One region of the Weizmannia sp. WK01 genome, then DNA from elsewhere that is predicted to be linked to it. Evidence: predicted binding sites of a transcription regulator. Region 1 holds the regulator's gene; each other region holds the start of a gene.
What was found. The regulator Rex, encoded in region 1, represses fermentation and respiration genes when NADH is low (regulators of the CRP and FNR family bind a similar motif). The targets are predictions, from matches to a motif close to TTGTGAAATATTTCACAA.
Positions count from the first base shown of each region.

Region 2: a site for Rex is predicted at 1,629-1,646, ahead of qoxA (cytochrome aa3 quinol oxidase subunit II). Genes of this name have one in related genera too.
Region 3: a site for Rex is predicted at 4,561-4,578, ahead of OF158_RS08535 (helical membrane plugin domain-containing protein). Genes of this name have one in related genera too.

Region 1 is NZ_CP109616.1:3,416,017-3,422,201, forward strand. It holds gene OF158_RS16195 (CPBP family intramembrane glutamic endopeptidase) at 1-301, shown strand, start outside; gene OF158_RS16200 (YdiK family protein) at 301-495, shown strand; gene tatC (twin-arginine translocase subunit TatC) at 532-1,296, opposite strand; gene OF158_RS16210 (redox-sensing transcriptional repressor Rex) at 1,447-2,130, opposite strand; gene OF158_RS16215 (ABC-F family ATP-binding cassette domain-containing protein) at 2,445-4,364, shown strand; gene tsaD (tRNA (adenosine(37)-N6)-threonylcarbamoyltransferase complex transferase subunit TsaD) at 4,669-5,685, opposite strand; gene rimI (ribosomal protein S18-alanine N-acetyltransferase) at 5,686-6,141, opposite strand; gene tsaB (tRNA (adenosine(37)-N6)-threonylcarbamoyltransferase complex dimerization subunit type 1 TsaB) at 6,144-6,185, opposite strand, start outside.
Region 2 is NZ_CP109616.1:790,965-797,149, forward strand. It holds gene qoxB (cytochrome aa3 quinol oxidase subunit I) at 1-413, opposite strand, end outside; gene qoxA (cytochrome aa3 quinol oxidase subunit II) at 438-1,364, opposite strand; gene OF158_RS03645 (HAD family hydrolase) at 1,711-2,370, shown strand; gene OF158_RS03650 (LCP family glycopolymer transferase) at 2,422-3,333, opposite strand; gene OF158_RS03655 (ABC transporter permease) at 3,582-3,917, shown strand; gene OF158_RS03660 (IS256 family transposase) at 4,323-5,498, opposite strand.
Region 3 is NZ_CP109616.1:1,832,741-1,838,925, forward strand. It holds gene ltrA (group II intron reverse transcriptase/maturase) at 1-1,299, opposite strand, end outside; gene OF158_RS08525 (glutamate-5-semialdehyde dehydrogenase) at 1,744-2,991, opposite strand; gene proB (glutamate 5-kinase) at 2,992-4,086, opposite strand; gene OF158_RS08535 (helical membrane plugin domain-containing protein) at 4,663-5,112, shown strand; gene OF158_RS08540 (NAD(P)/FAD-dependent oxidoreductase) at 5,147-6,185, shown strand, end outside.

The DNA.
Region 1 (6,185 bases):
GGAAATCGTTTTTCGGAAAATCATTTTCGGCACGCTGCGCAGGCGCTTTTCATTCCTTTTATCCGGTATTGTCAGCTCGGTTATTTTCGGACTCGCGCATACCGAACCGAGCCACTTGTTTTTATATTCCCTTTTAGGGCTGACGCTCGCTTATTTATACGAGAAAACAAACCGGATCACCGTTTCCATGTTTGCGCATGTTTCCATGAACACGATTGTGGTCGTGAGGCTGCTTTTGCACCCGTCCGTTCTGCAGACATCCGTACATGAAATTTACAGCTCAATTGGAGGACTTCTATAATGAGACCACTTTTTTCAGGGATTGTAAACTGCCTGCTCGGGGCTTTGTTCACTTATTTTGCCATTCAGCAGGTACAAGTGGGCGGCTGGGGCTTTTTTTCTTATTTACTGCTGTTGATTGCAACATTGGATCTGGGTTCCGGCATCAGGCTGATCTTTCTCCATTTCAAGCTGAAAAACTCAGTGAAAAAATAAAAGCCGTTTTCCGGCTCCGTCCGGAAAACGGCTTTCTTATTCAGAAGCAATCGTCTGTTCATCCATTGGCATTTCTTTTGCCGCTTTTTTGGCATTGCGGTACGCCATTTTCGAAATCAGTGTGCTTGCTTCATACAGCAAAACGAGTGGAACAAAGGTAATCAGCTGCGAAAACACGTCCGGCGGGGTGATGATGCCGGCAGCTGCAATCAAAGCAAGATACGCATATTTTCTTACCTTTTTCAACAGTCTCGGCGTAATGATGCCAAGCCGGGTCAGAAACAGGACCACGACCGGCATTTGGAACACAAAGCCAAACGGAAGCGTGATCTCTAGCAGAAACTGAATATACTCCCGGATCCCGATCACCGCACGAATGCCCATTTCATTTGACAAGCCCATCATAAACTTCACCATCAGCGGACAAAGCACGAAATAGGAAAAAGAAACGCCGGCTATAAAAAGCAAGATGGAAACAGGAATGTAACTTAATGTCAGTTTCTTTTCTTTCTCATACAGCCCCGGGCTTATAAACGCCCAAAGCTGGTACAAAATCACCGGCAGGGTCAATAGGCATGCGATCACAACCGAAACTTCCATAAAAACCTTAATAGGATCGGTTACCCTGAAGGCATTCATCGTGAACATGCCGGCATTTTTGGCATGCTGCAAATAACGTATAACAGGTTTTGCGGTAAAAAAGCCAACAACCAGGGCAAACAGAAAGAAAATGAGAACGGTAATTAACCGCTTTCTCAATTCCTGGATGTGTCCGGTAACCGGCATTTTTTTCGTATTCATCGCCGTTCCCCTTTAAGTGCCGGCGTTGAATCCGCCCTTTTCCCTTTGCACGCCACAGCCAAATCCGGCCATTGCCATTTGCGCCTGCATTCCGTTTTCAATCGGGCCACCCCCTGTACCCACTATGATAACGGAAAAAAAGCTTTTTGGCTATGGCTTCGCAACCGGCTCTTTTGTTTCTTTCAAATTTTCTTCATCATTTGAATAATGTTTTAAAAAGTAGATCAGTGCCTGCAGTTCCACGGCCAGGTCAATATGATGGACGCGGATATCCGGCGGCACGTTCAGCCGGGCAGGTGTAAAGTTTAAAACGCCTTTTACATTTGTACTGGCAAGCTCGTCTGTCACTGCCTGGGCACTGGAAGCGGGGACCGTCAAAATCACAACCGTCACATCTTCCGCGCAAAGCCGTTCTCTTAATTCGTCCATGCTGTAAACAGGCACATTGCCAACATGGCTCCCCACCTTCCCGGGGTCATTGTCAAATGCCATCACAATCCGTGCGCTGTTATTCTTCGAAAAATTGTAATTCAAAAGGGCTGTACCGAGGTTCCCAACGCCAACCAGCGCTACATCTGTGATCTCATCCTGGTTCAGCGTCTTGCCGAAAAAAGACAATAAATATTTTACATTATAACCATAACCTTTTTTTCCAAGTGCCCCGAAGTAGGAAAAATCCCTGCGTATCGTAGCGGAGTCGACTTTCACCGCTTCACTCAGTTCCGCCGAGGATACCCTTTGCTTGCCAAGTGTATATAAATTTCTCAGGTACCGGTAATATAATGGAAGCCGTTTTGCAGTGGCTTGCGGTATTTTTACTGATTCATCCTTCATGTGAAATCCCCCAAGTTGAAAGCTTAAGTTTTTTGTGCTGTTGGTTCCAATCGTGCGTCCATTCCAGAATGGCAGCGCTGCCATTCTTCATTATAATATTACTCCTATCTGAGCAAAGAAAAAATATGTTTTAAAAAAATGCCTGCATGCGTCTTTTTCTCTCTCCAACTATGTTAAATATATCACAAGTAAGCATTTTTTTCATGGGTTTTTACGAATTTATGTGAAAAGTTTTTTGACAAATTCCGATCACGCCGGTTGAGTTGCAGTTCGCCTTCCTGTACACTTACAATGGTATAGAGGTGAACATAAAGATGATGTTGCTGCAAGTTCAACAAGTCACAAAATATTATGGCGCTGAACTTATTTTATCGGATATAAAATTAGAAATTCAAACAAAAGACCGGATTGCCTTGGTCGGGAGAAACGGGGCCGGCAAATCGACCCTCCTGAAAATCATCGCCGGCCAGCTTTCTTATGATGAAGGTTCCATCATTATGCCGAATGGTGTCGAAATCGGTTATCTCGCCCAAAATACCGGACTCGAATCGGATCTGTCCATTTGGGACGAAATGATGTCGGTTTTTAAAAATTTGCTGGATATGGAAAAACAGCTTCGCGAATACGAACAAAAAATGGCCGACCCTAAGATTTATAACCGCCCGGCGGAGTATGAAAAAGTGCTGCATGCTTATGATACTTTGCAGACACGTTTTAAAGATGAAGGCGGATATCAGATCGAAGCGGATATCCGGTCCGTTCTGCATGGCTTCCGTTTTGACCAGTACGACTACAACACCCCGATCCGGACATTAAGCGGCGGGCAAAAAACACGCCTTGCATTGGCGAAATTGCTGCTCACAAAGCCGGACATCCTCATTTTGGATGAGCCGACAAACCATCTCGATATCGAAACGCTCACCTGGCTGGAGCAATATTTACAAGGCTATGAAGGCGCCATTCTGATCGTGTCCCATGACCGTTATTTTCTGGATAAAGTCGTCAACCAGGTCTATGAAATTTCAAGGCATTCCATTAAAAAATACCACGGCAACTACAGCCGGTATCTGGAACAAAAGGCCGCCCAGTACGAGCGAGAGGTCAAACAATATGAAAAGCAGCAGGAAGAAGTTGCGAAATTGCAGGCATTCATCCAAAAAAACATTGCCCGTGCCACCACGACAAAGCGGGCGCAAAGTAGGAGGAAACAACTGGAAAAAATGGAATTGATGGACAAGCCGCTTGGCGATGAAAAATCTGCCCGGTTTTCGTTTGAAATTGCCAAACAAAGCGGGAACGAAGTCCTTCATGTCCGGGATGCTGCCATCGGCTACGACGGGGAGCCGGTTGCCAAAAACATCCATCTTTCAGTCAAAAAACAAGACAGTGTTGCCCTTGTCGGCCCGAACGGCATCGGCAAGTCAACGCTTTTGAAATCGATTATCCGGAGAATCCCGCTGATATCCGGCACGATCGAATATGGCTCCAACGTTATGACCGGCTATTACGATCAAGAACTGGCCGACTTATCTTCCAATAAAACGGTCCTCCGGGAATTATGGGATGCATACCCGCTGAAAACAGAAAAAGAAATCCGCACGGCACTCGGGAATTTTCTTTTTTCCGGCGATGACGTTTTAAAAACCGTCTCATCCTTAAGCGGCGGCGAAAAAGCCCGGCTTGCCCTCGCCAAATTGATGCTGGAAAAGGCGAACTTTCTAATTTTAGATGAACCGACAAACCACCTTGATTTGGACAGTAAAGAAGTACTGGAAAATGCGCTCATCGATTACCCGGGAACGATTTTGTTCATTTCCCACGACCGCTATTTCATTAACCGGATTGCCACAAAAGTGGTGGAGCTCTCGCCGGAGGGAACCCGTGAATTTCTCGGCGACTATGATTATTATGTGCAAAAAAAAGAAGAAATGCTGGAAATTGCACGCCTGGAAAACACGAAACAAGAAAAGGTTAAAGCGGAACAGCCGGCGAAAAACAACTACCGGCAGGATAAAGAAGCAAAAAAACGCGAGCGGCAAAAAAAGCGGAGGATTGAAGAAATTGAAACAAGAATTGAAACGTTGGAAACAGAAATTCATGACCGGGAAGAAAAAATGGCCGACCCGGAAATCTTTCAGGACCATATTAAAATCCGCGAGCTGACAGAAGAACTGGAGCAACGGAAATTGGAGCTGGACGCGCTGATGGAAGAATGGGCAGAACTGGCGGAGTAATGTTTGGACCTGTGTGGAAATTTTCTGCACAGGTTTTTATTTTGGCATCTCGCGCCATGCACAGATTTATGCACAGGCGGTATATTGATTTCTTGCTTTCCAAAACGTTTTTCCACAAAATCCACAATTATCAACAGATTTATCCACAATACCCACAGCCTGTCCGGAAAAAATTTTAAAAGTTTTACACAAGTCCAATCATTTATCAACAACTTTTCCACAGATTGCGCACAATTCCCCTGCATATCTCCAAAAAAAACCGGTGTATGGACGATTCCCATACACCGGTTTTTCACAACCCTGTTTAAAAGTTTTCAATGTCCAGCCCGGGATAAGCATTTAAGTCAAGGGAGCTTCTTTTTCCCTTTTCAAAAAGCACCGTCCCGCATGCGGCAATCATCGCCGCATTGTCTGTGCATAACTGGATCGGCGGGATGCGCAACGCCACTTCAGGGAGATCCCGGAATGCTTCTGAAAGGGCAGCGCGCAATCCTTTGTTCGCGGCAACACCGCCGGCGACCAGCACTTCTTTGACGCCAAACGCTTTTACCGCCTCCACGGTTTTACCGACCAATACATCAATCACACTTTGCTGGAAGCTTGCGGCCATATCTTCAGGCCGGATGCTTTCCCCGCGCTGCGCGGCATTATGGAGGGTGTTAATGACGGCTGATTTGAGCCCGCTGAAACTGAAATCATAAGTCCCTTCCAGCCAGGATCGCGGCAAATCAACATTTGGCTTTCCTTCATGGGCAAGCCGGTCAATCTGCGGACCGCCCGGATAAGGAAGGTTCAACGTTCGTGCTACTTTGTCATAAGCTTCCCCTGCCGCATCATCTCTCGTTTCGCCGATTACTTCAAACTCGGCATGGCCCTTCATCAGCACAAGCTCCGTATGACCTCCTGAAACGACAAGCGCAAGCAGCGGAAACTTCATTTCATGCCCGATCCGGTTCGCATAAATATGGCCGGCAATATGATGGACACCGACAAGTGGAATCTGATGCGCGAAACTGAGCGCCTTTGCGGCATTGACGCCAACAAGCAACGCGCCCACAAGCCCGGGCCCTTCTGTCACGGCGATCGCATCCAGGTCTTTAAAAGCCGCGTCTGCCTGCTGCATCGCTTCCTCAATGACAATGGTAATTTGCTCGACATGGTGGCGGGATGCAAGCTCTGGCACCACCCCGCCGAACCGTTTGTGGCTTTCAATCTGAGAAGCGACCACATTGGAAACAATTTCCGTCCCGTTTTTAATGACAGCTGCAGCCGTTTCATCGCAGCTCGTTTCTATGCCTAATACCAACAAATCTTTTTCCATTTATAAATTCACCCACATCACAATTGCGTCTTCATAATTATCCGTGTAATAGCCTTTCCGGATGCCGCCTTCCCGAAATCCGAGCTTCCTGTATAAGGAGCGCGCAATCATATTGCTGACGCGTACCTCCAGGCTGAGCGTTTTGGCATGGTTCAATGCGGCGTAAGCCATCACATTTTTTAACAGCGTCTCTCCCAGTTTCCGGCCTCGGTACTCCGGGAGCACCGCAAGATTGGTCACATGCGCCTCATCGACAATGACCCACACGCCGCAATAACCGATAACCTTTTCATTCTCGACAAGCACAAGATACATGGCAAAATGATTATGAACCAGTTCGTTGTAAAATGCTTCACGTGTCCACGGCATTGTAAAAGAATGCATCTCCACATTGTAAATTCCGTCCAAATCTGCAAGCGTGGCTTTTCGCAGCGTTATTTTCCCCGTTTTTTCCATTTTTAGTGACTCTCCCGTTTATGCTTTTCAAGCCATTTGGCTTC
Region 2 (6,185 bases), 1.1 Mb from region 1:
AATGCGTTCAAAAGCGGGAAGGCAACATCGCGTGCCCCGATTTGAAGCGGAACAGCAACGTTAATCAGGCCGAACAAAAACGGCATCGCCATAAATAAGATCATGACAACCCCGTGGGTCGTAAAGATCCCGTCGTAATGGTTTGCATCAAGCAGATGCTGGTTCGGCAGTGCAAGCTGTGTTCTCATCATTAAAGCATCGACACCGCCGCGGAATAACATTAAAACCGCAACGATAATGTACATAATCCCGATTTTTTTATGGTCAACGGTTGTCAGCCATTCTTTCCATAACCATTTCCATTTCTTGAAATAGGTTAGAGAAAAGATCACAGCGGCCGCGCCAAGTGCCATACCAACTTCGGCGGCATATATGGCCGGTTCACCGGTGACGAAAAAATCACTAAGTTTCACACTGTTTTCCTCCTATTCCAATGATTATTTTCCGCTCATATCCATACCGGACATATCGTGGTGATGGTGGTGATTTTGTTTCTCACCTTTTTCCGATTCTTCATAATAGCTTTTTTGTTCATCCGGTTTATCCCATTTTAGATGGGTCCCGGTGTAAGTCTGTCTTCCTACGAGGCCTTCTTTTTTAATCAGTTTTTCATAATCCGATTTTTTCATTTGAGGCGCTCTGCTTTTGACTTCCTTCACCCACGCATTAAAATCTTTCGGCGTTTGGGCCAACACATCGAAGTCCATCTTTGCAAAGCCTTCCCCGTTGAAGTTTGCGTTTCTTCCTGTATATTCGCCAGGGTGATCTGCAGCCAGAATCAGTCTCATCGTCATGTTCGGCATCGTGTATTTCTGTCCGCCAAGTTCAGGAATCCAGAAAGAAGCCATCGTACCAGATGAGGTCAATTCAAAATTGATTGGCCGCCCAGCCGGAATGTTTACATAGTTAACCGTTTCAATTCCCTGTTCCGGATAACTGAAAATCCATTTCCATTCCGATGACGTGACATAAACTGTTAAAGGCTTTTCGTTTTTCATCGATTTTGGTGTTTCTTCCACCGAATAGTTTGCTTTAACGGTTGGAATGGCAATGGCAATAATCAACAGCACCGGGATGGCGGTCCATACCGTTTCCAGTACTTTATGGCCGTGGATTTGCGGCGGTTTATAATCAGCCGGCAGACGCGACGCCCTGTATTTGATCACCATATAAAGATACAACCCAAGGACAACGACGAATACAAAGGCCATCAAGATGGATGAGTAAACAATCAAATGATATTGTTCCCGCGCCATTGGACCTTGTGGGTCGAGCACTGCAATTTTGGTGTCACATCCGCCGAGCAAAAAGAGCGATGTGAGGGACAAAAGCAGCACCAATTTCCAAGGTAGTTTCCTCAACACATTTTTTCTCTCCTTCCGGTTTGGTAAAATAGTGTACAAATAAAAGCAAATGAAAAAAAGGTGGTACTTTTATTTTTTCACCTTTATTATGGTGCTAACCTATTTTACAATAAAATAATATAGATTGTATTGTCATTTCCCCTTATAGTACCATGTTTCATAAAAATTTCATAAAAAGTTCATATATTTTTCATAGATTTGTCAAATACTGGTATTATCCAGAAATAATTTACAACTTTGTGAAGGAATAAGGAATTTAATATTTTGGAAAAGATTTCAAAACCATTCTGGGAGGAAAAGTGTTTTTAACGTATAATGTTAAGGGAAACAGAAAGGGGTTTTACGGATGATAAAAGCTGTCATTTTCGATTTCGACGGGCTAATTATGGATACGGAATCGGAACATTATGATGTGCTGTGTGAAATTTTTCGCGGCTACGATTGCGAGATGCCGCTTGAGCTGTGGGGAAAGGGGATTGGCACGCATTCTGGTTTTAAACCGTTTAAATATCTTGAAGAGCAGATCAAAAAGCCGCTTGATACAGAAAAACTGGATCACAAGCTGGAGGAAATGTTTTTAAAACGGCTCGAAAAAGGTGCGGCCCGCGAAGGCGTGGAAGACTATTTAAAGTCGGCCAGGCAGCTCGGGCTTAAAGTCGGGCTGGCTTCAAGCTCTGACAGGAAATGGCTGCACCGCTATTTGCGCCAGCTTGGCCTGCTTGCGTATTTTGACTGCATCAAATCTTCCGATGACGTGGAAAAAGTCAAACCGGACCCTGCTTTGTATTTGAAAGCGGCTGGCTGTCTCGGCGTGGAACCGGAACAATGCCTCGTCTTCGAAGATTCGCCAAATGGGTCGCTTGCGGCAAAACGCGCCGGTATGGCATGCGTGGTCGTCCCAAACCGGGTAACAAAAGACCTCAAGTTCGGCGAGATTGACCACCGCCTCGGGTCAATGGCGGAAACGCCGCTTGAAGAGGTGATCCGGTTTATTGAGAGCCGTTGACAAAACAACCCGCTTCTGCATGCTGAAGCGGGTTGTTGTTTCCAATATTCCTTAGTCACCAGACAGGTTTTCTTCCAGCATCTGCGTGACTTTTTCTTTTTCAATGTCTGACACCGATAAATAATAGATCCCGTCAAAGTTGGTGTCTGTGCCTTTTACTTCATACTGGGTAATTTTTTTGGCGGCATTCCGGTAGTTTTTCTCTATCGTCAGCATGTCATTAAACGTCATATTTGTTTTGACATTGTCGCCAAGCGTATCAAGAATACTGCTATATTTTGTCACCGAAGAAATGCTGGTTGCTTTCTGAATCAGCGCCTCGATCACTTTCCGCTGCCGTTTATTGCGGCCGAAATCCCCTTCCGGATCAAGATGGCGCATTCTGACATAACCGAGTGCCTGGGCTCCGTTCAAATGAATTTCCCCTTTTTTGTAATGGTACCCTTTTTTATAGTACCCTTCGTCATGCCAGTCAATCGTGTTGTTGACGGTAATGCCACCAACCGCGTTAACCAGTTTTTTCAGGGCCTGCATGTTGATTTTTACATAATAATCCATTTGGATACCGGTAAAGTTCTCAACTGTCTTTAAAGCCATATCGGTTCCACCATATGCATACGCAGCATTGATTTTGTCATATGTGCCGCGTCCGGCGATCAGCGTCCTTGTATCCCGCGGGATGCTGACCAGCTGTGTCGTGCCTTTTTTCGGATTAATGGTCATCACAATGATGGCATCGGAACGGCCGCTGTCATTTGCACGTTCATCCACACCAAGCAGCAAAACGGAAATCGGCTGCCCGTTCTGGCTTGAGATGCTTTCATTTGAAGTGCCTGCCAGCGATTCATGCATTTTATTAGCCGCAGCTTTTGCCGAGTGATAAACATAATAGGCATAACCGCCACAGGCGATGACCAGGATCCCAATTAAGCTTAAAAAAGACATCAGGATTTTTTTCTTCATCGATGGCCCTCACTTTTTCGTCATATAATTGGATATTATAACATGATTCGCTACGCTTGAATATCCTTTTTGTCGATTCCCATCATATACCGGCAGTATCGGGCTGACGGTGCGGCCTGTTTTTCAATCCTCGCAATTTGAAACGAAAACATTAAGAAAAATTTAAGTTTGCCCCATCATAATGAAGCCCAGAAAGTAGAATAGATGGTTCCTGTAAAAATTGGAAAACAGGAAAGGAGAACATAAAGATGAAGAAGTGGATCATTATAGTTATTTTGATTGTTGTGGTCATCGGGGGAGGGTCGCTTTTCTATGTAAAGAGCAGGGCAAAACGGAAGGATATTCTTGTCCAGGTTTTGATCGAAGCGGTCGTATTGAGTGCATTAGGCGGTCTGCTCGGCGTAGGGGTCGGGTTTGCCGCTATCAAAATTTACGCGCTTTTTGCTAGCACGGGCGCCACCCAGTCGCTTCCGGTTACTGCTCTTTCGTTCGGCTTTTCGCTCATTGTCGGTGTCGTCTTCGGCGTTTTCCCGGCAAATAAAGCGTCAAAACTGAATCCGATTCAGGCTTTACGGTACGAATAATAGTCGGAAGACACTTATAACTTCCTTGCCAAAGCTAGAAATTCTGATATTTCAGCAAGCCCTATGTTAAGGAAGCGTGGAAAAATGACGTTGTTTTCTGTACATAGAGGCTATCTACGTTAAGGAAATGCGAAAAAAATCGCTGTTTCTTAACATAGAGGGCGTCTATGTGAAGAAAGCGGTGAAAATTGCAGGCCTTTCTTAACGAAGAGCCCGTCTACGAGTCAAGTCCAGGTTATTGTGTAAATTTATGGGCAAATGTTTTCAACCACCCCTTCATTTTTTCGGCTTAACTTCCATGGATTTTTTTCTTCATCTCCGGGAAGGGATGTCAAATGCCTTTCAATTTGACATCCCTTCCCGGAGATGAAATCATCCATGATGGAAGTTAAGCTGAAAATGCTGCTAACTATTCTTTCCCATAAGTGACTTCCTCTTCGAGTATTCTGTATCTTGATACTGCATTAAAACGGCACCAACCAAACGAAAAGCAGATTGGGTATTAGGAAAAATGCGAATGACCCTTTCCCTTCTACGAACCTCTTGGTTAAGCCGCTCGAGGGAATTAGTACTCCGTATGTGCATACGAATATTCTCAGGAAAGTTCATGTATTGGATAGTATCTTCAAAACCTTCATCTAAAATGGCCAGGGCTTTTTCAAATCTTGCTTCTGTACCAAATTTGTTTATTAATTCATCTTTAAACTTGCGTATGTCCTCAATCGTAACGGCCTCAAACACGCGCTTAATCATCACCCGGATTTCTGCAGTATCTTTTTTGGGCAGTTTTTCAATGATATTGCGTTTAAAATGAACATTGCACCTTTGCCAAGCAGTGCCAATGAATTCCCGTTGTATTGCTTTCTGAAGGCCCATGTGAGCATCGGAAATAACGAGTTTTGGTGATTGGAGTCCACGTGATTTAAGTTGTTTAAAAAATGAACTCCAACTCTCCAAACTTTCTGCATGGTCAACGCTTAAACCCAGTATTTCACGTGTATTCTTCTCTGTAATGGCAGTCGCAATATAAACAGCCTTTGATATGACCTTATGGTGCTCCCGTACTTTTATATACATGGCGTCCACAAACACATAAGGGTAGTAGGTTGTATTCAACGGTCTCTCGGCCCAAGCATTCACAATGGGATCCAGTTTTTGCGTAAGGGAAGAGACAAACGACTTGGATACATTCTTACCGCAAAGCTGTTCTACGACATTTGTGACCTTACGGGTAGAGACGCCATTGATGACCATCTCCAACATAGAAAGGACGAAAGCTTGGTCACATCTGGCATACTTTTCAAATAAGGTAGTTGAGAATTCGCCATTACGTGTCCGGGGAACTTTTAATGTAACATTGCCGATGCTCATCAACAGCTCGCGTTCATAGTAACCGTTCCGGTAATCCCGGCGTTCAACAGCGCGTTCATAAGGGCTCGTTTTTAAATAGTCATCCCTTTCCTTTTCCATAAACTCGTTTAACACGAGGACAACCGCTGATTTAATTACCGCGTCAAGATCGGAAGTCATGATGGCTTCTTTTAAAACATCCAAATTTAAGTTAAACTGTAAGTGAGTCATTTTATCTCCTCTTTTCATTAGTTTATCGTCGTTGAAAACAGTGTTGCCAAGAGTTGATAAAATGACTCCTTCTTTTTACACAATTATACGGACTTAATCCGTCTACGTTAAGGAAGCGAGCAAAAACGAGGCTCTTCCTTCACATAGGGCGCGTCTACGTTAAGGAAGCGTGGAAAAACGAAGACCTTCCTTCACATAGAGCCCGTCTACGTTAAGAAAGCAAGCGAAAAGGAAGGCCTTTCTTAACATAGAGGGCGTCTACGTTAAGAAAGTGCGAAAAAAAGACGATCTTCCTTCACGTAGAGCCCGTCTACGTTAAGGAAGCGCGAAAAAAAGACGGCCTTCCTTCACATAGGGCGCGTCTATGTTAAGGAAGCAAGCAAAAACGAGGTTCTTCCTTCACATAGAGGGCGTCTACGTTAAGGAAGCGGTGAAAATTGCAGGCCTTTCTTCACGTAGAGCCCGTCTACGTTAAGAAAGCGAGCAAAAAAGACGGCCTTCCTTCACATAGAGGGCGTCTACGTTAAGAAAGCGCGAAAAAAAGACGATCTTTCTTCACGTAGAACCCGTCTACGTGAAGGAAGCAAGCGAAAAGGAAGACCTTCCTTAACATAGAGCCCTTCTACGTTAAGAAAGCACGCAAAAACGGGGTTCCTCCTTAACATAAGGCGTGTCCATGTTAAGAAA
Region 3 (6,185 bases), 1.6 Mb from region 1:
GCCTTTTCTTGTGTTAGCCCATTCCCACGCCTTTCTTTTATTGATCCCTAATTTCTTGAGCCAATAAAATCTTGTGCGTACTCTCTTCCATCTTTTCCAAGTTACCATTCGCATTCTTCTTCGTGTCCATTGGTCCAGTCTGGTTACCAGACTTTTCATATCCGCTAGCTTGTAGTAATTTACCCATCCTCGGACAGTGTCGTTTAGCCTTTTCTTTCTTTCCTCTACGCTTAATCCGTTGCTTCTTCCTGTGATTCTGCGAATTTTCTCCTTTAATTTTTGAACACCCTTCGGGTGTACCCGGAATTTGCATTTTCCTTCATAAAGGTAGAATCCATAACTCAGGAACTTGATGTTTCTAATATGTGTGATCATCGTCTTCTCTCGGTTCACTTTGAGTCGCAATTTCCTCTCAATGAATGGGAGAATGTTATGGTATGTTCTTTCGCAGCTTCTTCGGCTTTTACAGAATATGATCACATCATCAGCGTAACGGACAAATCGGTGATTTCTTGCTTCCATTTCTTTATCCAATTCGTTTAACATTACATTGGCAAGAAGCGGACTTAGTGGTCCTCCTTGTGGAACACCGAAATCATTTGTTGTCCTTATTCCTTTGATCATAACACCTGCATTTAGGAATTTATGGATTAAGGAGATTACACGTCCGTCGTGAATTGTTTCACTCAATATCTGGATAAGCTTACTATGGTTTACCGTGTCAAAGTACTGTTCTAAGTCCAGGTCTACTACATACTGGTATCCTTCATTTACATTCTTTTGGCACTTGAGAAGTGCCTGATTTGTACTTCTATGTGGTCGGAAACCATAGCTATTGTCTGAGAACTTTCTTTCATATATAGGGACTAGGACCTGCGAAATGGCTTGTTGGATGACTCGGTCTACTACCGTTGGTATTCCAAGTTTCCTTGTTTTCCCGTTGTCTTTTGGTATTTCTACCCTTCTAACGGGTTGGGGCTTGTATGTCCCATTTCGAATGGAGAGGACGAGCTCCCTCTGATGTTCAGTTAGGTATGCCAAAAGTTCACCTGTTTTCATTCCATCGACACCGCCCGCACCTTTGTTTTTCTTTACCTTTTTATAGGCACGGTGCAGGTTATTACTTGAAAGGATTCGTTCGAGCATCCATTCGTTCTGTCTGTTGGTGTTAGTGGTGTTGTTTTCAGTTATCCTCTTGAAACTATGCCCTCTGTCATATCCTTCCTGTTCCGCAGTATCTTTTTGACAGCAGGTTTCTTCCTGTTTTCTGCATTTGTTCGTTTCTTCGGTAACTTTCATTGACTTCCACTTCCTTTAGTTCAGCCCTTCCTTCGATGCTCCAGGCATCTCCGTACTATGGCCTCTGCTGACTTCTCACGGCAAATCTTGTTTCAACCAGGTTTCATACTCTGTTTCCACCTGTCCGTGAGACCTCCCGTGGTAAGGTGATTCACTTTCATTCCATGTACCCGCACCATTTACGTTTCCACATCCGGATAGCTTTTGGGCTTTGACTTGTTCAGCAGCCTTACCCTGTGAGAGTACGCCTAATGATGTTCGTGTTCCTCGGGTCAGAATTTTGCCTCCAGCTTCCTTCAGATTCCATCTCACGATGGACACCCTTGCTCTTGGCTAATGGTTGGTCGCTACCTACCCCCATAGCGGACTTACACCGCCTAGCGAATCGCCATGCACGGCGCACTGAATAAAACGGCGCGGCTATCTGGCCGCGCCGTTTTGCATTCATTCTCTGACTTGGCCGCTCCCGTAAATCCAATATTTTGTGGACGTTAAGGCATCCAGCCCCATCGGACCGCGGGCATGCAGTTTCTGGGTGCTGATGCCGATTTCCGCCCCGTATCCGAACTCAAAACCGTCTGTAAAGCGGGTGGACGCATTATGGTAAACACAGGCGGCATCCACCATGAACATGAAATGTTCCGCTCGGGCCCCGTCTTCTGTTACAATCGCCTCTGAATGTTTTGTGCCGTAACGGTTGATGTGCCGGATCGCTTCATCTGTATCTTCCACCGTTTTGACGCTGATTTTAAGCGCGAGATATTCGCAATACCAGTCCTCTTCCGCCGCCTCTTTTGCAGCCGGAAAAATTTTTCGCACCGGCTCGTCTCCGTAAATCTCCACCCCTTTTTCCGCCAGTGCGCTAAGCAGCTTTTCACCGTGCTGGGCGAGCCAATGCGCATGGATTAAAAGCGTTTCGATAGCATTGCAGACGGATGGGCGCTGTGTTTTTGCATTGACTGCGATCCGGACGGCCATTTCCGGCTGTGCTGTTTCGTCAATATATAAATGGCAATTGCCCGCCCCGGTTTCAATCACCGGTACAGAAGCTTCGCGGACAACAGTATCAATCAGCTTTTTCCCGCCTCTCGGGATCAAGACATCAAGATAATCACGAAGGTGGAACATTTCTGTTGCCGCCTCCCTGCCTGTATCTTCGATGAGCTGGACGGCATCTTCAGGAAAGCCTGTCTCCGCCAATGCGCGGTGAATGGAAGAGACGAGCGCCTGATTTGAGCAGATGGAAGACGAGCTTCCCCTTAAAATGACCGCATTGCCCGTTTTGATCGCAAGCGTGGCAGCATCGACCGTAACATTCGGGCGCGCTTCGTAAATCATGCCGATGACACCGACCGGCACTTTCTTTTTGAGGATGAGCAATCCGTTTTCTTTCTTGATTTCCTCGACCGTTTCCCCGACCGGATCTCTTAATTTCACAAGCAGCCGGACCGCTTCTGACATATCATGGATCCGCTTCTCGTTCAGCATCATCCTGTCGAGTATATTTTCCGGAAGGCCCGCCCGGCTCCCCCGCCTGAGGTCTTTTTTGTTTTCGAAAATGATCGTTTCCCGGTCCTCAAGCAAAACACGGGCAATCGCCAAAAGCGCTTTGTTTTTTTCTTCCGTTGTTTTTTTGGCGAGTACCATGCTGATATTCTTCGCTTTTTTTCCTTTTTCTGCGGCTTCAGACATTTAACCCAGCCCCTTTCTGTTTAAAGGCACCCAATGATCGCGGTGAATGACTTCTTCTGCTGCCCGCCCGCTAGGCCTCATAAGCACGCGCAACAGCTCTTCTGCACCGTAAAGCACTTCCCCTTTTCCAAGCAGCCCTTTTGCGCCGTAGACGTCCACGACATCGCCTTTTTGGAATGTGCCGGAAATTTTTTTAATGCCTGCCGGAAGCAGGCTACTCCCTTTTTGCAGCAAAGCCTGTTCCGCGCCGCGGTCAATGTATATTTTTCCGGCACTTTCCGAAAACAGCGCGATCCATTGTTTCCGGCTCTTTACAGCCGGGCGGGCGGCTCCGATATACGTGCCGTCCCCTTTTCCTTCGAGTATCCTGACGAGTTTATCGCACCCTTTTCCTTTTCCAATAAACACCCGGACGCCGAGGGAGACCGCTGTATTTGCGGCTTTTAACTTTGACAACATGCCGCCTGTTCCTGCTTTCGACCCGGCGCCTCCAGCCATTTTCATCATCTCGGGCGTAATATGATCGATAAAATCAATGCGCTGCGCACAACGGTCGTATTTTGGATTCGTGCTGTACAGCCCATTTACATCCGTTAAAATGATGAGACATCCGGCGTGGACAAGCCCGCTGACAAGCGCTGACAGCATATCATTATCGCCGAAAGTCAGTTCTGAGACCGACACGGAATCATTCTCATTGATAACCGGGATGACGCCGCGGCGCAAAAGCTCTGTTATCGTTGAATAAGCGTTATGGTACCGGTCTTTTGTGGAAAAATCTTTCCGGGTCAACAAAATTTGCGCCGGTATTAAGCCGTAAGCACCGAGCGCTTCCCTGTAACGCTGGATGAGCACACTCTGGCCGATAGCAGCAGCAGCCTGCTTCCCTTTTAACGTGACGGGCCGCGCCGGGTAACCGAGCAGCCGGAACCCGCACGCGACGGCGCCGGATGAAACGACGACCACCTCATGCCCGGCTTTGTGCAATGCGACAAGGGCGCCGATATGATCGGCAAACTTCTGTTCATCGATTTCACCGGCGTCATTTGTTAAAGAACTGCTTCCGATTTTTACGACGACTCTGTTTTTCTCCATGGCTTTTCTCTCCTTCTAAAAAAGGTGAAACAAAAAGGCCTTTCCGTCCCTGTAAAAAGGACGAAAAGGCCTTGCTTTTCGCGGTACCACCTTTTTTGGGCGACATTTGCGCCCCGCTCTTTTTTGATAACGCAAAACTTTGCGCCCGGTTTTCCGGGACTCGGAAGGCAGGTTCGGCAGGCCGCCTGCTGCTGCACCTTTCAGCCTGTGGGTGCCGCTCTCTTATGCAAGGGTGATCCGCCTACTATTCCTTCGTTCACGTTCAGTATTTTTAATTATCTTACAACAGCAGTCGCAGAAATGCAAGCAAAATATTTTGCTATGCATAACCCAGGCAGCCGGGACAGAAAATAAGCTTACATGCGGATTTCCCCCGAAAATGGAAAGCAAATTACTTTCTATACGGTGAAAATTTGATATACTAGTCATGTATGAGGTTTCATCACCTTTCTTTGTGAATCTTGGTACGTAATTATGGGAGGAAATTCACAATTAGGAGGGGGGAATCAGGGAACCCGTATATTTTTTTGCATCTACATATGTGTGGGAATTCCATCAGAAAAGGAGAAATAGAAGATGGCAGAAACTTCAGCTCAAAAAGGCAATCCTGAAGAAAAACCGGAAGTAACCCCGGAAACGGCAGTCGTACAGAAAGATTTGCTGGATCAATTATTGGATCCGGAAATCCAGCAATCTTTGACGGTGTTGGTTGAAAGCCTGCCGAAAATGGCCGAACTGGTCACCATGTTAAACAAAGCCTATGATTTTGCGCAATCCATTATGACAGATAAAGTGCTGGTCAATGATTTTAAAGGCGGATTTCTAGGCTTTCTGGATCCCGTTGCCGAAAAAGCAAAGGGGCTTGCCCAAACTGCGATTGAAGCAAAAGACCGTGCCGAGACGTCCACAGACACAATCGGATTGTTCGGCCTGTTGAGGTTGCTGAAAGATCCGCAAGCCCAGAAGCTGTTCCGTTTCCTGCAGTCTTATCTTGCAGTCGCGGAAGAACGCAGCAAACAGCAGTAAGGTGAATGAGAACTAATGAAAACGGGGGATCCATATGAGTAAAAAAATTGTCATTTTAGGGGCCGGTTATGGCGGCCTGTTATCTGCGTTATCAGCGCGTGAATATTTGTCAAAAGACGATGCAGCGATCACGGTCGTAAACCGTGTGCCGGACCATCAAATTATTACGGAATTGCACCGTCTGGCGGCGGGCGGCGTTTCTGAAAAACGGGTGTCGCTTCCGCTCAGAAAACTGTTTAAAGGTAAAGATGTCGACGTTCAGGTGGATGAAGTCACAAAAATCTCGCCTGATTCGAAAGAAGTATCGCTCGGAAGCGGCTTTAAGCTGAATTACGATGTGCTCGTTGTCGCACTCGGCAGCGAAACAGCTTTCTTCGGCATTCCGGGCCTTGAAGAAAACAGCTTTCTGTTAAAATCAGTGGACGATGCGAAACGCATTCATGCCCATATCGAGTCCTGCCTTGCGCAGTATGTCAAAACGAAAAACAAAGCGGATGCCACATTTGTTGTCGGCGGTGGCGGCCTGACCGGGATTGAACTGGTTGGCGAGCTGGCGGACAAGGTGCCGGCATGGTCGAAAAAATTTGCGATCGACCCTTCTGAAATCTCGCTTATTTGTGTCGAAGCGGCGCCTTCCATTTTGCCGAACTTCGCGCCAAATCTAATTGAGCGGGCAACGAAGAGCCTGGAAGCGCGTGGTGTGCAATTTTTGACAGGCATCCCTGTTACGAAATTCCAGGATAATGTCGTGGAATTAAAAGACGGCCAGAAAATCGAAACAAAAACGCTTGTCTGGACGGGCGGCGTGCAAGGAAACCGTGTCGTTGCAAATTCCGGGATTGAAGTAAACCGCGGGCGTGCAACCGTAAACGCCTATTTGCAATCCACTTCCCATCCGGATGTGTTTGTTGCAGGCGACAGCGCGGTTGTCTTCCCGTCAGAAGGCGCACGCCCTTATCCGCCAACAGCACAAATGTCGTGGCAAATGGGAGAATTGATTGGCTATAATCTTTCTGCTTATTTAAAAGGCGGGAAAATGCAGACGTTCCACCCGATCAATTCCGGTACGCTTG